4 regions of the Nonomuraea sp. NPDC050556 genome follow, and region 1 is predicted to be linked to each of the others. Evidence: riboswitches for the same ligand, from Rfam matches in the RefSeq annotation. Region 1 holds a riboswitch; each other region holds the start of a gene.
The links. Region 1 has a riboswitch for cyclic di-AMP ahead of ACIBG8_RS37125 (coiled-coil domain-containing protein). Riboswitches for the same ligand answer to the same signal wherever they lie in the genome.
Positions count from the first base shown of each region.

Region 2: another riboswitch for cyclic di-AMP. It lies ahead of ACIBG8_RS17805 (C40 family peptidase); the one in region 1 lies ahead of ACIBG8_RS37125 (coiled-coil domain-containing protein).
Region 3: another riboswitch for cyclic di-AMP. It lies ahead of ACIBG8_RS40825 (C40 family peptidase); the one in region 1 lies ahead of ACIBG8_RS37125 (coiled-coil domain-containing protein).
Region 4: another riboswitch for cyclic di-AMP. It lies ahead of ACIBG8_RS13105 (CHAP domain-containing protein); the one in region 1 lies ahead of ACIBG8_RS37125 (coiled-coil domain-containing protein).

Region 1 is NZ_JBITGU010000004.1:21,734-25,926, reverse strand. It holds gene ACIBG8_RS37125 (coiled-coil domain-containing protein) at 105-1,055, opposite strand; cyclic di-AMP (ydaO/yuaA leader) riboswitch at 1,059-1,198, opposite strand; gene galT (galactose-1-phosphate uridylyltransferase) at 1,264-2,313, opposite strand; gene ACIBG8_RS37115 (DeoR/GlpR family DNA-binding transcription regulator) at 2,310-3,089, opposite strand; gene ACIBG8_RS37110 (50S ribosomal protein bL37) at 3,188-3,265, shown strand; gene ACIBG8_RS37105 (AI-2E family transporter) at 3,316-4,193, shown strand, end outside.
Region 2 is NZ_JBITGU010000001.1:3,761,232-3,765,424, reverse strand. It holds gene ACIBG8_RS17810 (NlpC/P60 family protein) at 1-874, shown strand, start outside; cyclic di-AMP (ydaO/yuaA leader) riboswitch at 1,183-1,343, shown strand; gene ACIBG8_RS17805 (C40 family peptidase) at 1,421-1,921, shown strand; gene ACIBG8_RS17800 (hypothetical protein) at 1,994-2,647, shown strand; gene ACIBG8_RS17795 (M48 family metallopeptidase) at 2,650-3,906, shown strand; gene ACIBG8_RS17790 (glycosyltransferase family 4 protein) at 3,903-4,193, shown strand, end outside.
Region 3 is NZ_JBITGU010000004.1:805,318-809,510, reverse strand. It holds gene ACIBG8_RS40835 (sugar ABC transporter substrate-binding protein) at 1-724, opposite strand, end outside; gene ACIBG8_RS40830 (ROK family protein) at 813-1,970, shown strand; gene ACIBG8_RS40825 (C40 family peptidase) at 1,954-2,517, opposite strand; cyclic di-AMP (ydaO/yuaA leader) riboswitch at 2,505-2,642, opposite strand; gene ACIBG8_RS40820 (3-isopropylmalate dehydrogenase) at 2,742-3,794, shown strand; gene ACIBG8_RS40815 (branched-chain amino acid aminotransferase) at 3,934-4,193, shown strand, end outside.
Region 4 is NZ_JBITGU010000001.1:2,707,947-2,712,139, reverse strand. It holds gene ACIBG8_RS13130 (extracellular solute-binding protein) at 1-518, opposite strand, end outside; gene ACIBG8_RS13125 (RNA 2'-phosphotransferase) at 762-1,112, shown strand; gene ACIBG8_RS13120 (RNA 2'-phosphotransferase) at 1,088-1,291, shown strand; gene ACIBG8_RS13115 (hypothetical protein) at 1,342-1,752, shown strand; partial or broken gene ACIBG8_RS13110 (DUF6185 family protein) at 1,828-2,139, opposite strand; gene ACIBG8_RS13105 (CHAP domain-containing protein) at 2,401-3,087, opposite strand; cyclic di-AMP (ydaO/yuaA leader) riboswitch at 3,100-3,237, opposite strand; gene ACIBG8_RS13100 (Gfo/Idh/MocA family protein) at 3,355-4,193, opposite strand, start outside.

The DNA of each region.
Region 1 (4,193 bases):
GCCTCCAGAATCCCGACCGCATACAAGAAGGGGGTATCCCTTACGCGTCGCCAGATCCCTGGCTCTGTCACGCCGTCCGGGAGGCCGGTTGCCCGCCGTACGGGTCAGTACATGGAGATGTGGACGTGGTCGTAGTGGTTGGCGGTGATGCCGCCGCGGTCGGACATGCCGCGCCACCCCGACCCCTGGTCGATGCGCTGCTTCCAGATCACGTACTTGACGCCCAGCTTGTCCTTGTTCTTCATCGCCCACGCCGCGATCTGGTCGCCCAGCGCGTTGTTGGCCGCCGACGGCATCGAGCCGCCCGAGCTCATCATGAAGTCGCAGGCCCGCCCCAGCGGATGCTCGCCGTGGTCGTCCACCCGGTAACACCCCACCTCGAACGGCAGGTTGAAGTCCTTCTTGATCAGATCCCGCACCTGACGCATGCGCGGCGTGATGTTGTCGTCCCCCGAAGGGAGCTCAGGCGCCCAGCTCCCGTCCGACCTGCGGCCCGTGCCGTACGGGACCAGGTCGTTCAGCTTCTTCTCGATGTCCTTGATGACATCCTCGGCGTCCTCGCGCTGCCCGGCGACCTCGTCGGTGTCGTCCTTGATCTGCTCGGTGAGCTCGGCCGCCTCGTCCACGGCCTGCTTCTTGGCCGCCCTGGCCGCCGTGACCCCGGCCAGGATGGCCTCCTGCTCGTTGTTGAGCTGGTCGAGTACGGCCCGGCCGCCGATGTTGGGCGACCACATCATGCTCGCCAGCCCCGGGTCGCCGCCCTGGTACGCCATCGCCGCCATCTGGCTGATCTTGGTCTGGGTGTCGGCCAGCGTCTTGTCCGCCGCTGCCAGCCGCTCCTTGGCCGACTGCTCCGCCTTCTTCGCCTTGGCGAGCGCGACCCGCTTGGCGTTGTAGGTCTCGATGAGCTTGTCGACCTTCGTGTTGAGCTTGCTCAGCTCGGCGCGAAGCTGCTTCTCGGTGGGTTTGGGGGCGGCGGCAGCCGTACCCGCTGGGCTGAGAGCCAGGGTGACCGCAGCGAGAACGCCGCAGGCCACGACGCGGGGGAACGTCACTAACTATCCTCTCCTCCTGCCGACCGGGTTAGCTGACGGGTTCGGGCTGGAGTGGCCCTACCACTGAGCAGTGGATTCACCCCGAGGGAGCGGTGGGTCCCCGGTTCCCGGGCTACACGCCCGGGATTAGGCGGCACGGCTGTGACAGCCGATGCTTGAGGGATATTAGTAGTAAAACGACGGTAATGCGACCTCAAGCCGGAATCAATTAGTGATCTACCTGTGATTTAAGCATGGCAGCAGCCTGCTCCGGCGGCACGTCGTTGACGAAAGCGCCCATCGCGGACTCTGAACCGGCCAGGTACTTGAGCTTCCCTGGCGCGCGCCGCACCGTGAACAGTTCGAGATGAAGATATGCGAGGTCACGGCCTTGTCTGACCGGCGCCTGGTGCCATGCGGAGACGTAGGGCATCTTCAGGTCGAACAGGCCGTCCAGCGCCCGCAGCACGCTCGTGTACAGAGGCGCGAACGCGGCGCGCTCGTCATCCGACAGCGCCGTCAGGTCGGGCACCTGCCGGTGCGGATACACGTGCACCTCGAACGGCCAGCGCGCGGCGAACGGGACGAACGCCGTCCACAACTCGTTCGACGCCACCACGCGCTCGCCCGAGGCGCGCTCGGCGGCCAGCCGGTCGGCGAAGACCGTCGGGTTGCTCGCGGCCGCGCGGAGGTGCTGCTGGGTGCGCGGCGTGATGTACGGGTAGGCGTAGATCTGGCCGTGCGGGTGCGGCAGCGTGATGCCGATCTCCTCGCCGCGGTTCTCGAAGCAGAAGACCTGCTCGACGCCGTCGATCGAGGACAGCTCCGCCGTACGGTCCGCCCAGGCCTCCATGACCAGGCCCACCTGGTCGTCGGTGAGCTGGGAGAACGACGAGTTGTGGTCCTCGGTGAAGCACACCACCTCGCAGCGGCCCACCCCCGGCTGGACGTCGTCCCGATAGGTGCCGAGGTGGGTGGAGAAGGAGGGGAAGCGGTTCTCGAACACGACCACGTCGTACGAGCTGGACGGGATCTCCGACAGCCGCTCGCCGTTCGACGGGCACAGCGGGCACTCGTCGGCCGGCGGCAGGAACGTGCGCGTCTGCCGGTGCCCGGCGATCGCCACCCACTCGTCGGTCAGCGCGTCATAACGCAGCTCGGACGCCACAGGCCGGCCCTCCAGCGGCCGCCTGTCCACCGCGCTCCTGTCCGCGTCGTCGCGCCGGTCGAAATAGATCAGCTCTCGGCCGTCGGCCAGGTGGGTGATGGTGCGCTTCACAACGAGTCCTCCGCGATGATCAACTCTCCGACGCGCTCCGCCAGCTCGGAACGCGCCTCCTGGGGCAGCCCGGCGTCGCTGATGACGACGTCGGCCTCCGCCAGTTCGGCGATCGTGCTGATGCCGACCGTGTCCCACTTGGTGTGGTCGGCCATCACCACGAGCCTGCTCGCCGAGGCCACGAGCTCCCTGTCGGTCTCTGACTCCAGCAGGTTGGGGGTGGTGAAACCGGCACGCGCGCTCATCCCGTGCACGCCGAGGAACAGAGTGTCCACGTGCAGCCGCCTGATGGCGGCCACCGCGACCGGCCCGACCAGCGCGTCGGACGGCGTGCGCACGCCGCCCGTCAGCACCACCGTGCGGTCGGGGCGGGTGCTGCGGTGGAAGACCTCCGCGACCGGGATGGAGTTGGTGATGACGGTCAGATCCGCCACCTCGATGAGATGGTGGGCGAGCGCCCACGTCGTCGTCCCCGCCGACAGCGCCACCGCGGTGCCCGGCCTGACCAGCTCGGCGGCGCGGCGCGCGATGGACTCCTTCTCCGGCTGCTGGCGGGCCGACTTCGCGGTGAACCCCGGCTCCTCGGTGGAGCCTGGCCCGAGTACGGTGGCCCCACCGTGTACCTTCTCCAGCAGTCCGCGCTCGGCCAGGGTTTCCAGGTCGCGGCGGATGGTCATGTCGGAGACGCCGAGGTCTCTGACGAGGTCGGCCACGCGCACGCCGCCGCTCCTGCGCACCCGCTCGAGGATCGTCTGTTGCCGCTGCTGTGCGAGCATGCCTTCCCTTCCAACACTTTCCACCAAATTATGACACACAGATGTTGGAGTCTGTGGGGGCCCTTGTGTGTACGGCTGCGCCGCGAGACGTTGTGCCCATGGCGAAGAGACAACGGAAAAGCAAGGCGCGCAAGAAGAAGAAGGCCAACCACGGAAAGCGTCCCACCGGACGGTAAACCGGCGCGTTGACTACTGGGTGTCATGCTGTGGCGACATAGTGTGAGCCATGATGTCTCGCGGTCTCCGGCTGTTGCTCGGTCTCGCTGCGGCTGTGATCGCGCTGGCCGGCATCGGGCAGGTCAGTTCGATCGCCGGCCCCGCCTTTCTGGCGCTCACCATGACGATCGCGGTGAGCCCGCTGCGGCAGTGGCTGCGGCGTCGGGGGGCGCCGTCGTGGGCGCTCATCGTGGTGCCGCTGGCTGTGGTGATCGTGGTGCTGCTGGCCTTTGTCGGGTCGTTGATCGTGTCGGTGGCGCAGCTGGCGGTCCTGTTGCCGACTTATACCGACAAGTACCAGGCGCTGGTGGCGAACGTCACCACGTGGATCCACGGTCTGGGGATCACGACGGAGCAGGTCAACGCGGTGCTGGGGAAGCTTGACCCGAACAAGATCCTGGCGCTGGTGGAGGGGTTCCTGGGGAGCCTGCTGGGGGTGGGGTCGGCGTTCGTCCTGATCCTTCTGCTGCTGTTCGGGATGAGTCTGGACGCGACCTTCCTGCAGGACGCCGTGGGCGCGTTGTCGGCGTCGCGCCCGCATCTGGTGGGGGCGTTGCGTGAGTTCACCCGGGGGACGTGCCGATACCTGGTGGTTTCGAGCATCTTCGGGATCATCGTGGCGGTGCTGGACGCGGGGGCTCTGGCGGTGCTGGGTGTCCCATTGCCGCTGTTGTGGGGGTTGCTGGCCTTCATCACCAACTACATCCCCAACATCGGCTTCCTGATCGGGCTGATCCCGCCGGCGTTGCTCGGGCTGCTGGACTCGGGGTGGACGACGATGTTGTGGGTCGTGGTGGTGTACTGCGTCCTGAACTTCATCATCCAGTCGGTGATCCAGCCCAAGTTCGCCGGGGAGTCTGCGGGGTTGTCAACGACCCTGACGATCCT
Region 2 (4,193 bases), on a different contig from region 1:
GCAGGCCAAGGCCAAGCTCGAGAAGCTCAACGACAAGGCCGACAAGGTCGTCGAGAGCTACAACCAGGCCACCGAGCGGTACAAGAAGGCGAAGAAGGCCTACGGCACGCTCAACGACACCTACAAGCGCAGGCTGGCCACCGTCGCCGGGTTACGCACCCAGATCGTCACCATGGCCGTCAACGAGTACCAGACCGGCGTCATGGGCCACCTGCCCGCGCTCATGGGCGGGGGCGACCCGACGGGCAAGCTCAACGTCATGGCCCTGGTCGACCAGCTCGCCGACGAGCGGTCCGAGCAGCTCACCGCGTTCGACAACCAGAACCGCGAGCTCGTGGCCGACCGCGACAAGGCCAAGACGGCGCTGGCGTCGGCCGACAAGGAGCGCGACGCGGTCGCCAAGGACCGGGCCGACGTGCTCAAGCTGGTCGCCCAGCAGAAGAAGCTGCTGGTGAAGCTCGGCGCCTACCGGGCGGGCGACCCCAACAGCACGGGCGTGGAGTACACGGGCTCGGCGTCGGGCAACGCGGCGGCCGTCCTGGAGTTCGCCTTCGCGCAGGTGGGCAAGCCGTACCAGTTCGGCGGTACGGGGCCGGGCAGCTGGGACTGCTCGGGGCTGACGCAGGCGTCGTGGCGGGCCGGTGGCGTGTCGCTGCCGCGCACGACGTGGGAGCAGTGGTCGTGGGGGGCGAACCGCAAGGTGCCGCTCGACTCGCTGCAGCCGGGGGACCTGATCTTCAGCGAGGGTCTGGGGCACGTCAGCATCTACGCGGGGGACGGCAAGATCGTCCACGCGCCGCAGACGGGTGACGTGGTCAAGATCGTCGCCCTTTCCGACTACGGCAGGCCGCTCGTCGGCGCTATCCGCCCGTAGTCCCTTTTCACCATCTTTCCGGTACGGCGCGCCGTACCGGAACTCAGCCATGCCCTGAAACGGATGTGACTGGAGTGACGGATGGGGTTTGACAGACCCTGTGAGGGGCGCGATGTGAGCAGGGTCACATATCGATAACAGAGCCCCATGTCCAGCAGGGGTATCTCGTCTTACTGACGGAAAGATGGATCTTTACTCTTTGCTTACGCTTTGCCGAGCCGTGGCGAGACGAGTACCTTCTGGCTCCGCGGCGGCAAGCCATGACGCCCGCGAAGTGAATCCGTTGGCCGCCGCCCACCAGAACGACCCCCGGCGGCCTGCCGAATTCGTGCAGCCAGGAGGCACGGAGCCGGGGAACCATCGATCCCATTCCCCCGGGATCAGGGGTGAATCGGCGCATCACGCGCCGTAGGGCGACTTCCACGCCCGAATCCGTCAGCTAACCCGGTAGGCATTCGTGGAAGTCCCAAGGAGACAATCCTGTCTACCTCCCTGCAATTCCCCCGTTTGTCGCGCCTAGCCCGCATCTCTCTGAGCGGGATCGCCATGACGATGACCGTGACAGCCGGGGGCGTCGCCCTCCAGGCTGCCTCGGCCCAGGCGGCGACGGCGAGCACCACCACCACGACCGCGAAGCCCGCCAAGGTGACGCGGTCGGCGAAGGCGGCGAAGGCCGCCCGGCAGAAGGCGAGGGCCGGCAAGGCCGTCGCCGTGGCCAAGAAGCAGCTCGGTGACCCCTACCGCTACGGCGCGACGGGCCCAGGCTCCTTCGACTGCTCCGGACTCGTCCAGTACGCCTGGAGGAAGGCCGGAGTGAAGATCCCGCGCGTGACGAACAGCCAGTACGCACGCATCAGGACCAAGGTCTCCTGGGGCAACCTCCGCCCGGGCGACCTGATGTTCTTCCACGGGAAGGGCCACGTGGGCATGTATGTCGGCAACGGCAAGATGATCCACTCGCCGAGCTCGGGTAAGACGGTCCGCATCGAGAAGCTCAGCGGATGGCGGAAGTCGTCGTTCGCGGGAGCGGTGCGTCCCGGCGCGTGACCCCTTCGTGCAGGCCCCGTCCCGACGTGGGACGGGGCTTTCACGCGTACGGCCCGGCTACGCTCTTTGAGCGTGTCCCTCCTCCTCAGAGCATCGCTGGCGGCCCTCGCCGTCCTGGCGGTCTGCGTGGGGAGCGCACCACCGCCGACCAGTGACCTGACCCGGCGCGCCGAGCTCGCGGCCGAGCGGGTGTCGGCCATCCTGGGGGTCCCCGTACATCCCGTCGTGGTGGTCCCGTCCTCCGACGGCGAAGCGGCGAGGCTCGCAGGGGTCGGGTCCGTCGACGGGCTCGCCGCGCTGGCCGACCGCGGCCGCGTCATCGTCGTGCCGGGCAACTTCGCCAAGCTCACCCCCACCGGCCGCGACGTCGTCCTCACCCACGAGCTCACCCACGTCGCGGCGGGCACCGGCGGCGTCCCCGCCTGGCTGCGCGAGGGTTTCGCCGACTACGTCGCCTACCGCGACGCCGGGCTGCCGGTGAAGGTCGCGGCGGCGGAACTGGCCGGAGACGTGCGCGCCGGTCGCCTGCCGTACGAGCTCCCAGGACCTCAGGACTTCGCCCCGGGCGCCGTGCGGCTGGCCCAGGCGTACCAGGAGGCGTGGCTGGCGTGTCGCTTCGTCGCCGAGCGCTTCGGTGAGGACAGGCTGGTGAGGCTCTATCGTGATCCGACGTCGCTCGGCATCACCCGAGGATGGCGTGAGTACGTGCTCGAACAACTGGGGTGACTATGGGCGAAGTGAGAGAACGGCGGCAGCTCGGGGTCGCGCTCGCGGGGCTCGGCGCGGTGATCCTCGTCGTGGTGTGGCTCACCACGCCCTGGCGGGTCCTGCCGCCCGGCGCCCCCTACGTCGCGCCGGACCCGGCGCGTGACTTCACCCCGGCCGAGATCGCCAGGTCCGTGGCGTTCGACGCGGCGACCGGCACGCCCGCCTACCTGTCGCTGGGGCTGACGATCCTGTTCGCCGGGATCCTGGTCGCCACCCCCTTCGGCGCGCGCCTCCTGGGCAGGCTCAGGGGCCCCTGGTGGGTGCGGGCGATCCTGGGCGTCCTCGTGCTCACCGTGCTCGTGGAGGCGGTCAGGTGGCCGCTGGGGATCTGGTTCGAGGTGCAGCTGCGCGCGTTCGGCCTGTCCACGCAGAACTGGGCGAGCTGGAGCCTCGACCGCGTCAAGAGCATCGGCGTGCGGGTCGTGCTGCTGTCGATCATGGTCGTCGCGGTGATCGCGCTGGCCAGGCGGTTCAGGCGCTGGTGGATCCCGGCGGCCGTCGGCGCCTTCGCGCTCACCCTGGCCGCGTCGTTCGTCTATCCGGTGGTGTTCGAGCCGCTCTTCAACGACTTCCGCCCGATGCCCGCCGGTCAGTTGCGCACCGACCTGCTCGCGATGGCGCAGCGCGACGGCGTCCCGGTCGAGGACGTGCTCATCGCCGACGCCTCGCGCAGGACCAACGCGCTCAACGCCTACGTCTCCGGCTTCGGCGCCACCCGGCGCATCGTCGTCTACGACACGCTGCTGAAGGCTCCGGAGGACGAGATCGAGCTGGTCGTCGCGCACGAGCTGGGCCACGCCAAGTACGGCGACGTCCTCAACGGCACGCTGATCGGCGGGCTGGGGGCCGCGTTCGGCGCGGGCCTGCTCTTCCTGGCCTTCTGGCTGGTACGGCGGCGCGCGGGCGTGGAGGCGATCTCCGATCCACGGGCGGTGGGAGTCGTGATGGGGCTGATGAGCATCGCCACCGTGCTCTCTGGACCTGCCCAGAACGTCGTGAGCCGCCACGTCGAGGCCAGGGCCGACGTCCATGCCCTGGACCTCACCCGTGACCCGAAAACGTTCATCGCGATGCAGAAACGACTCGCGACGACCAACATTTCCGATTTGGCACCGGATGTCATGGAGTATGTCCTCTATGCATCCCATCCCACGGCTCCCGAGCGCATCGCCATGGCGCGCTCGTGGGCTCGCTTGAACCGCCTTCCAGAGCCGTGACCAGAGTCGTCATCGTCACGAACGACTTCCCGCCGAGGCCGGGCGGCATCCAGTCGTTCGTGCACGGCCTCGCGCTGCGCACCCCGGGCGTGGCCGTCTACGCGCCGGCCTGGCGCGGCAGCGAGGCCTTCGACCGCGGCCAGCCGTACCGGATCGTCAGGCACCCGACCTCGCTCATGCTGCCGTCGCCCGCCGTCGCCCGCCGGGCCGCCGCGCTCGTCGCCGAGCACCGCGCCGACACGGTCGTCTTCGGCGCCGCCGCGCCGCTCGGGCTGCTGGCCCCGCGG
Region 3 (4,193 bases), 780 kb from region 1:
CGCCGCCGGCCATGCCGTCGTTGGCCGACAGCACGCCCACGATCTTGTCGCGGCCGATGGCGGTGATCGCCTGCTCCATCTCCTGCTGGGCCTTGTCCGGGCTCCAGTCGGGGGTGTCGAACTCCCTGCCGACCTTGACCTTCCCGTCCAGGACGCTCTTGGCGCCCTTCTTGTAGTCGGCCGAGCTCGGGTCGGTGGGGGAGCCGTGGATCATCACGATCTCGCCCTTGTCCGCCGTGCCCTTGGCGTTCATGGCGTCGAGCAGGGCCTGGCCCTGCATCTCGCCCACGCGGACGTTGTTGAAGGAGACGAAATACTCGTAGTCGATGCCGGAGATCAGCCGGTCGTAGGCGATGACCGGGACCTTCTTCTGCTTGGCCTGGTTGACCAGGGGCGCCACCGCCGCCGCGTCGACCGCGTCGAGCACCAGGACGTCGGCGCCCTGGGTGAGCGCGGCCTCCACCTGCTGCTGCTGCTTGGCCGCGTCCTGGTCGGCGTTGCTGTACAGGATCTCGCAGTCGGCGCAGAGCACCTTGACCTTGGCCTCGAACAGCGGCCGGTCGAACGCCTCGTACCGGGTCGTCTTCGACTCCGGCAGGAACAGCGCGATGGTCTTCTTCTCTTCCTTCGGCTGGGCGGACTGCGTAGCAGTTCCCCCCGATGAACCGCAGGCGGCCGTCATCATGACCGCCGTAATGGCGACCGCTAACCACTCTCGACGCATGGTTGCCCTCCTTGTTTGGTAAGAAAGGTAATTTACTATCAAGGGGATTGGCTAGCCTTTGCGAGATAACAAGAGGGGGAGGGCGACCGTGCGTGGTGAGCTGGGCAATCCGCGGCTGCTGCGGGTGATGAACGAGCGACGCCTGCTCGACCAGCTGCATGAGCACGGCCCCGCGTCCAGAGCGGACCTGGCCAAGATCACCGGGCTGTCCAAGCCCACGGTCTCGGCGGCGCTGGCGGGGCTGGAGGAGGACGGACTCGTCCACCTGGTCGGCGAGGTGTCAGGACGGCCTGGGCCGGTGACCGCGCTCTACGACATGAACGCGGCCTCGGCCCACGTCGCGGGCATCGACATCGGCCGCGACTGGATCAGGGTCGTCGTCGCGGACCTGCGCGGCACGCTGGTGGGGCGCAAGGACGCGCGCAACACCGCGCGCAGCTCTGCGGCGCTGGCGACCAGGGTCGGCGAGCTGGCGCGGGCGGCGGCGGCCGAGGCCGAGCTCGAATGGTCGGCGATCACCAGCGTGGTCGTCGGGAGTCCGGGCGTCTACGACCCGAAGGTGGGCAGGCTGGAGTTCGCGCCCAACCTGCCGGGGCCCGACCTGGCTGAACGGCTGCGCTCCTCGCTCGACGCCGACCTGGTGATCGAGAACGACATCAACCTGGCGGCCGTCGGCGAGCACGTGTACGGCCAGGGCCGGGGCAAGGCCAACTTCGCCCTGGTCAGCATCGGCACCGGCGTCGGCATGGGCATCGTGGTGAACGGCGAGCTGTACGTCGGAGCCAGGGGAGCGGCGGGCGAGGTGTCCTACCTGCCCGCCACCGAGGAGCCCTCGGACGACGAGGCGTTCGAGCACGGCGCGACCGAGGTCGTGGCCGCCGCGCCCGGCGTGGTCCGCGCGGCCCGCGCGGCCGGGCTGGAGCTGGACACGGCCAAGGAGGTCTTCGCCGCCGCCGCGGCCGGTGACACCGTCGCGCTGGGCGTCGTCGAGGCCGAGGGCAGGCGCATCGGCGGACTGATCGTCGCGGTGGCCGCCGTGCTCGACCCCGAGGTGGTCGTGCTCAGCGGCGGTGTGGGACGCAACCTGGACCTGCTCGGCGAGGCCATCGAGCGGCGCATCGCCGAGCTGGGCCCCCTGCGTCCCACGGTGGTGGCCAGCACGCTCGGCGACAGCGGCGTGCTCATCGGCGCCGTGGCCCACGCGCGGGCGCGGGCCTGGGACCTCATCTTCAGAGATAGGCGGTGAGCGTGGCCGGTGGCGGCTGCTTGCGCTGCTTGACCAGGTCGGCCCAGAGCTTGACGCCCTTCGGGTCCGGCCTGACGGCGCCGACGAAGGCGTCGTGCCGCCACTGGCTGAGCTTCTCCTCCTTGACCACGTCGCCGCTGTGCGGGGCGTGCACCATGTAGCCGGGCTTGGAGATCATCCCGACGTGGCCGAGGCCGCTGAAGAAGACCAGGTCGCCGGGGCGGAGCTCGTCCCAGGAGATCTTCTTGGAGTAGGCAGAGTACTGCTCGGAAGCGGTGCGGGGGAGCTCGATCCCGGCCTTCTCGTACGCCCTGAGCATCAGGCCGGAGCAGTCGAAGCCGCTGTCGGAGGTGCCGCCCCACAGGTACGGGGTTCCGCGCTTGTCCATGGCGTAGTCGAGCGCCTCTTTCCAGGCGGGCGTCGGCTGGCGGGCTTCCTGGACCTTCTTGATGTCGGCGCCGGTCATGGTGGTGGCATCGGGGGAGTTGCCCAGGAGGGTTCCGGCGGCGACGAGCATGACGATGGGGGTCAGGGGATTTCCTTCCATACGGCCGACCGGGTTAGCTGACGGGCTCGGACCTGGAAGTGGCCCTACGGCGGGGGAGCCGATTAGCCCCGGGGGAGATTGGGTCCCCGGCTCCACCGCAGCGGTGGATTAGGCGTTGAGGACTCTAACGAAATGGTCAAAACACCGCAAATCGGGCAAAGGGGATTGTCCGGAAAATGAGATGCGGTGTTCGTCAGGCGAGATGGGCCGGTAAGGTACCGCGCATGGAATCGAGCAACATTCGCCTGGCCGTCATCCCGGGAGACGGGATCGGCACCGAGGTCGTGGCAGAAGGTCTGAAGGTCATCGAGGCGCTCGGCATCAAGACCGAGCAAACCCACTACGACCTCGGCGCCGCCCGCTACAACCGCACCGGCGAGACCCTGCCCGACTCCGTGCTTGACGAGCTGCGCGGCTACGACGCGATCCTCCTCGGCGCTGTCGGCGACCCGAGCGTGCCGCCCGGCGTCCTGGAGCGCGACCTGCTCCTGCGCATCCGCTTCGAGCTCGACCACTACGTCAACCTGCGCCCGGTCAAGCTGTTCCCCGGCGTCGAGACCCCGCTGGCCGACACCAGGCCGGAGGACATCGACATGATCGTCGTCCGCGAGGGCACGGAGTCCCTCTACGCGGGCACCGGCGGCATCCTGCGCAAGGGCACGCCCCACGAGGTGGCCACCCAGGAGTCGATCAACACCGCCTACGGCGTCGAGCGCGTCGTGCGCTACGCCTTCAAGAAGGCGGCAGAGCGGCCGCGCAAGAAGCTCACGCTGGTCCACAAGACCAACGTGCTGACCTTCGCCGGCGACCTGTGGCAGCGTACGGTCAACCGGGTCGCGACCGAGTTCCCCGAGGTCACCACCGACTACCAGCACATCGACGCGGCCTCGATGTTCTTCGTCAGCCAGCCAGAGCGCTTCGACGTGATCGTCACCGACAACCTGTTCGGCGACATCATCACCGACATCGGGGCCGCCATCGCCGGCGGCATCGGTCTCGCGGCCAGCGGCAACGTCAACCCTGACCGCACCTCGCCGAGCATGTTCGAGCCGGTTCACGGCAGCGCGCCCGACATCGCCGGGCAGGGCAAGGCCGACCCGACCGCGACGATCCTGTCGGTCGCCATGCTCCTCGACCACCTGGGCATGAGCGCCGAGGCCGCCCGCGTCGAGCAGGCCGTGGCCGACGACATCATCGAACGCCAGACCGGCTGGGCCGCGCGCACCACGCACGAGATCGGCGACGACATCACCGCGCGAGTATCCGGGGGCTCCTGACCCGCCTCGCTTCCCCGAACGCCTGGTGGCTCAGAACGAGCCGCCAGGCGTTTTTCGTATATATGCAGTAAGTTCCCGTTACCCGGTCCGGCGCAGAATGGACCTAGGTAAACCACGCGACAAAGAGAAGGATCTCGTGATGAAGCTCGGCTTCGATGTGCAGCATTCCGACCACGCGCGCACCGCGGCGGAGCGCGAGCAAGTACTGGCCAACCCCGGGTTCGGGCAGTCGTTCACCGATCACATGATCTCGATCGACTACACCGAGGGCCGCGGCTGGCACGACGCCAGGCTCGAGCCGTACGGACCGCTCGTCCTCGACCCGGCCACGTCGGTGTTCCACTACGCGCAGGAGCTGTTCGAGGGGCTGAAGGCCTACCGCCAGACGAACGGCTCGAT
Region 4 (4,193 bases), on a different contig from region 1:
AGGTCCTTGCGGTAGCAGAGGCTCATGCCGCCGATGTCGGTGCCGAGGCCGAACAGCTTGCCGTCGGCGGCGACGCCGTTCTCCCACTTCCAGGCGGGGAAGTCGCCCTGGCGGGAGGTCAGGCCCTGCTCGCCGAGGTCGGCCCACCACTCGGGGTGCGCCTTGGCCAGGCCCATGCCGCCCTCGTCGATGCCGATCACGTCACCGGCGCCGTTGCCGGACTGCAGGTACTGGATCATCTGCGGCCAGTACTGCTGCTCGAACTGGTCGGAGAGGTGCGCCTCCTTGATCTTGATGTCGGTGTGGGAGGCGTTCCACTTCTCGATCGGCTCCTTGTAGCCGAAGTTGGTGCCGCCGCCGAAGGTGTTGACCGTGATGGTGACCGGCTCGGGGGCGGAGGCTGCGGCGCTCTGTCCGGTCGACGGGGCGGGGGTGCCGCCCGAGCCACAGGACGTGATCGTCAGGGCGGTGGCCAGGACCGCCGCGCTCAGCGCGCCGCGGCGCATGCTGATAGTCATGGGGAGACCCCTCTCGTGGGGAGCTGGGAGGTGGCCGCGGCAGGCCGCGGGGGTTTTCGGGAATTTTGGGAGCGCTCCCAAACAGAGTGGCCATCCGTGTGCTCAGCCGTCAACTGCCTGAAACGCAACCGTTACCGAGAGAGCGTTCTCCCAGTTTGAAGTCGTATATACGGCGCAAACGGTCATTTGGGAGCGCTCCCATATCGATAGCCCCACAGACCACGCGTCTGGGAGGATGTCCCGATGAACTCCCAGCGGATGGTCCGGGTGTCCAAATACCTGGCCAGACACCTCAGGCACGCGCCGGAGGAGATCGGCATCTCGCTCGACCAGCACGGGTGGGTGGAGATCGACGACCTGGTGCGGGCGGCGGGCGCGCACGGCTTCGCCGTGACGCGCGACGAGCTCGAACAGGTGGTGGCGGAGAACGACAAGCGCAGGTACGTGATCGAGGGGACCCGCATCAGGGCGAGCCAGGGGCACTCGTCTCGGTGGACCTCGGGCTGGAGCCTGCCGTACCACCCGAGTTCCTCTACCACGGGACCGTCGGGCGCAGCGTCGCCGCGATCATGTCGTCGGGGTTGCTGCCGATGAGCCGGCAATACGTCCACCTGTCGGCGGACAGGGAGACCGCGGAGCGGGTGGGGGCCAGGCGGGGCAAGCCGGTGGTGCTCGTCGTCGCGTCCGGCGCGATGCACAGAGAGGGGCACGAGTTCCGGGTGAGCGCCAACGGCGTGTGGCTCACCGCCCACGTCCCGCCGCGGTTTTTGTGAGTACCCCCCTGCTCAGGTGATCCGCCGGTGATCGTCCGACGATGGGCGGCATGTACATCCAGCTGGCACTCGCCCTGGCTCTCACCCCGATCAGCTCATGGGGCCCCGTCACCACACCCGACGGGCACCTGAGCATGGACGGCGTGATCGAGCGAACCGTCACCTTCTCCCAGGGCCCCAACGGCCTGCCCGTCGCCCACCCCGCCTACGCGGTGAAGGGGTACGGCTGGCTGGACTTCGGCCACTGCGGCACCACTGCCGTGACCAGGCAGATGAAGGCGGGATTCGCCCTCAAGGACTGGGTCAAGCACCCTTGCAGGACGAGGCTCCAGCAGCCTCGGCCGCGGATCGACGTACCGCTGAACGCGCAGTTGAGGGACGTCGCCTTCATCGACGTGGAGGTCTGCTCGACGGGCGGGGCCACGGGGGACAGCTGCGCGACCACCAGGATCTACGGCTGAGTCAGCCGCGCCTGAACACCTGCAGGGGGTCGCTCTGCACGAGGCCCGCGTCGGGCTGCACGATGACGTAGACCATCAGCGCGACCGCCGTGAGCTGGGGGAGCAGGCCGACGAGCCGCGCCGGCCAGCCGCCGAGCCCGTAGAGGGGTGGCGAGGTCGTATCTGACGCTCGTCGGTTCGACCTCCAGCAGGCGCAGCGTCTTGACGTCGATGACGATCGCCGTGAGCGACAGCACTCCCCACACGAGGGTCCTGGCCGAGCAGTTGGGAGACCAGCAGGTGGCCCAGGGCGCTGACCACGTAGCTCAGGGCGATCGGCAGCACCTTGATCACACCGGCGCGGCCGGGCAGGTACCGCCACAGCAGGCCGAGCAGGAACCCGGGGACGAGCCAGAAGAGCGGCCCGCCGGCGTCGGACGGTGGGCGCGTCCACGGCCGTCCGCGAGAGGGCCGTGAACGCCAGGACGAGCCCCGCCATCGAGAGCGCGCACAACACCCACAACGCGCTCAGGGCGGAGGATCGGAGGGATCGGGAGGGACGCGGCCGGGCCTCGGCCCGGCCGCGCACTCGTCGAAGCATGCGTCCATGGTCGCTTCGGCGACCCTGGGCGTCGGAGGGGGTGGGAAAACTACTTCAAACCGTGACGGTCAGGCGTTGCCGTACTCGGGGTAGCCGTAGCCGACGACCTGGGACTTGGGACGCACGCGCTCCTCGACCTGGCCGTTGCCGGTGTTGCCCTCGATCGTGGTGATCGTGCCGTTGCCGTTGTCCTTCTCCACGAAGCCGACGTGCTGGATGGCGTCGAGGCTCTTGCTGCCGCTCCAGGAGAAGAACACCACGGAGCCCGGCTTGGCGGCGGTGCCCCAGCGCTTGTTGGCCTTGAACCACTTGGCGTGCGTCACGGTGTACGCGTCCCAGCCGACGGTCTTGCGCGCGCCGGTCTCCTCGCCGACCCAGGACACGAACATCGCGCACCAGGCGGCGTTGAGGTAGTCCTGCCTGCTGCCGCCGTCCCGCTTGACGGTCTCGGCGGCGCGCTGGGAGTTCACGTACCACTTCTGGAACTTGGTGCCGCCGCCCTTGGCGTCTTCCTTGGTGCCGATCTGCGCCTTCGCCAGCGAGAGGACCTTGGTGACCGAGGGCTTGGCCTCGACGGGCGCCTGCGCCTTGGGGGCCTGCAGTGCGGCGATGTGGGGGAGCTCTGGGAGGGGCTTCGGTGCGGTCTCGGCAGTGGCCGAGGTGTGGACGCCGAAGGCGGCGCTGAACACGCTCATGCCCAGGATTGCGTGCGAGTAGTTGAGCTTCGGGGTGCGCGTGCGACGGTGCTTGGCCATCGAGAGGGGAACTCCTTGCTTCCATGCCGCTTACCGAGTTAGCTGACGGGTTCGGGCGTGGAAGCTGCCCTATGGCACCGAAGTGCCGATTCACCCCAAAGGACGTGGGTCCCCGGCTCCGCCTCACGGCGGACTCAGCGGTCACAGGCGAGCCTGTGAATGTCTTGTGCGATGGTTTGGCAACGAACGGGTAGCCCGGACGTATACCTCGAGTGCCTTGAAGGTAATACATCGGGCAAGGAGATTACAAATCCGCAAATGACCAGGTCAGAGGAGGCGGTTCCTCGCGTCCTCCAGAAGCCGCATCATCGTGAGGGTGTCGTCGAGCGGCATGACCGCGCTCTCCGTGCGTCCCTCGCGCAGCGCGTCGCGCACTTCGCGCACCTCGTTGGCGTAGCCGTCCGAGGGGCCGGTGAACTCCTCGTCGCCGATGGTGAATCTGGTGGGAGCCCAGAAGGGGGCGTCGATGTCGACGCGGGCGAGGGTGCCGACGATGGTGGCGCTGTTGGCGTGCGGGCTGACCAGCGAGGTGTCCAGCAGAGCCCGCGCGCCGCCCTGGAACTCCATCAGCACCCCCGCCTCGGCGTCCACACCCGAGGGCGCCAGCGAACCGGCCACGTGGACTTTTTCCGGCTGGCCGAGGAAGAGCTGGGCCAGGGCGAACGGGTAGATCCCCAGGTCGAACAGGGCGCCGCCGCCGGTGGCCGGGTTCCAGAGACGGTGTTCCGGGTCGTACGGCTGCGCGAAGCCGAACGACGCCTGGACCAGCCGGATGTCGCCCAGCCTGCCGTCCTGGGCGAGCTTCGTGATGTGCTGGATCTGGGAGTTGAAGCGGGTCCACATGGCTTCCATGAGGAACACCTTGTTCTCCCGGGCCAGCTGGACCATGCGCTCGGCTTCGGCGACGCTGGCGGTGAGGGATTTCTCGCAGAGGACGGCTTTGCCGTTGGCGATGGCGTGCTCGGCGACCTCGAGGTGCTGGGCGTGGGGGGTGGCGATGTAGACGGCGTCTACCGACGGGTCTTCGCAGAGGGCTTTGTAGGAGCCGTGCGCGTGCTCGGCGCCGAGGTGCGCGGCGAGGTCCGCGGCCCTGGCCTGGTCGCGCG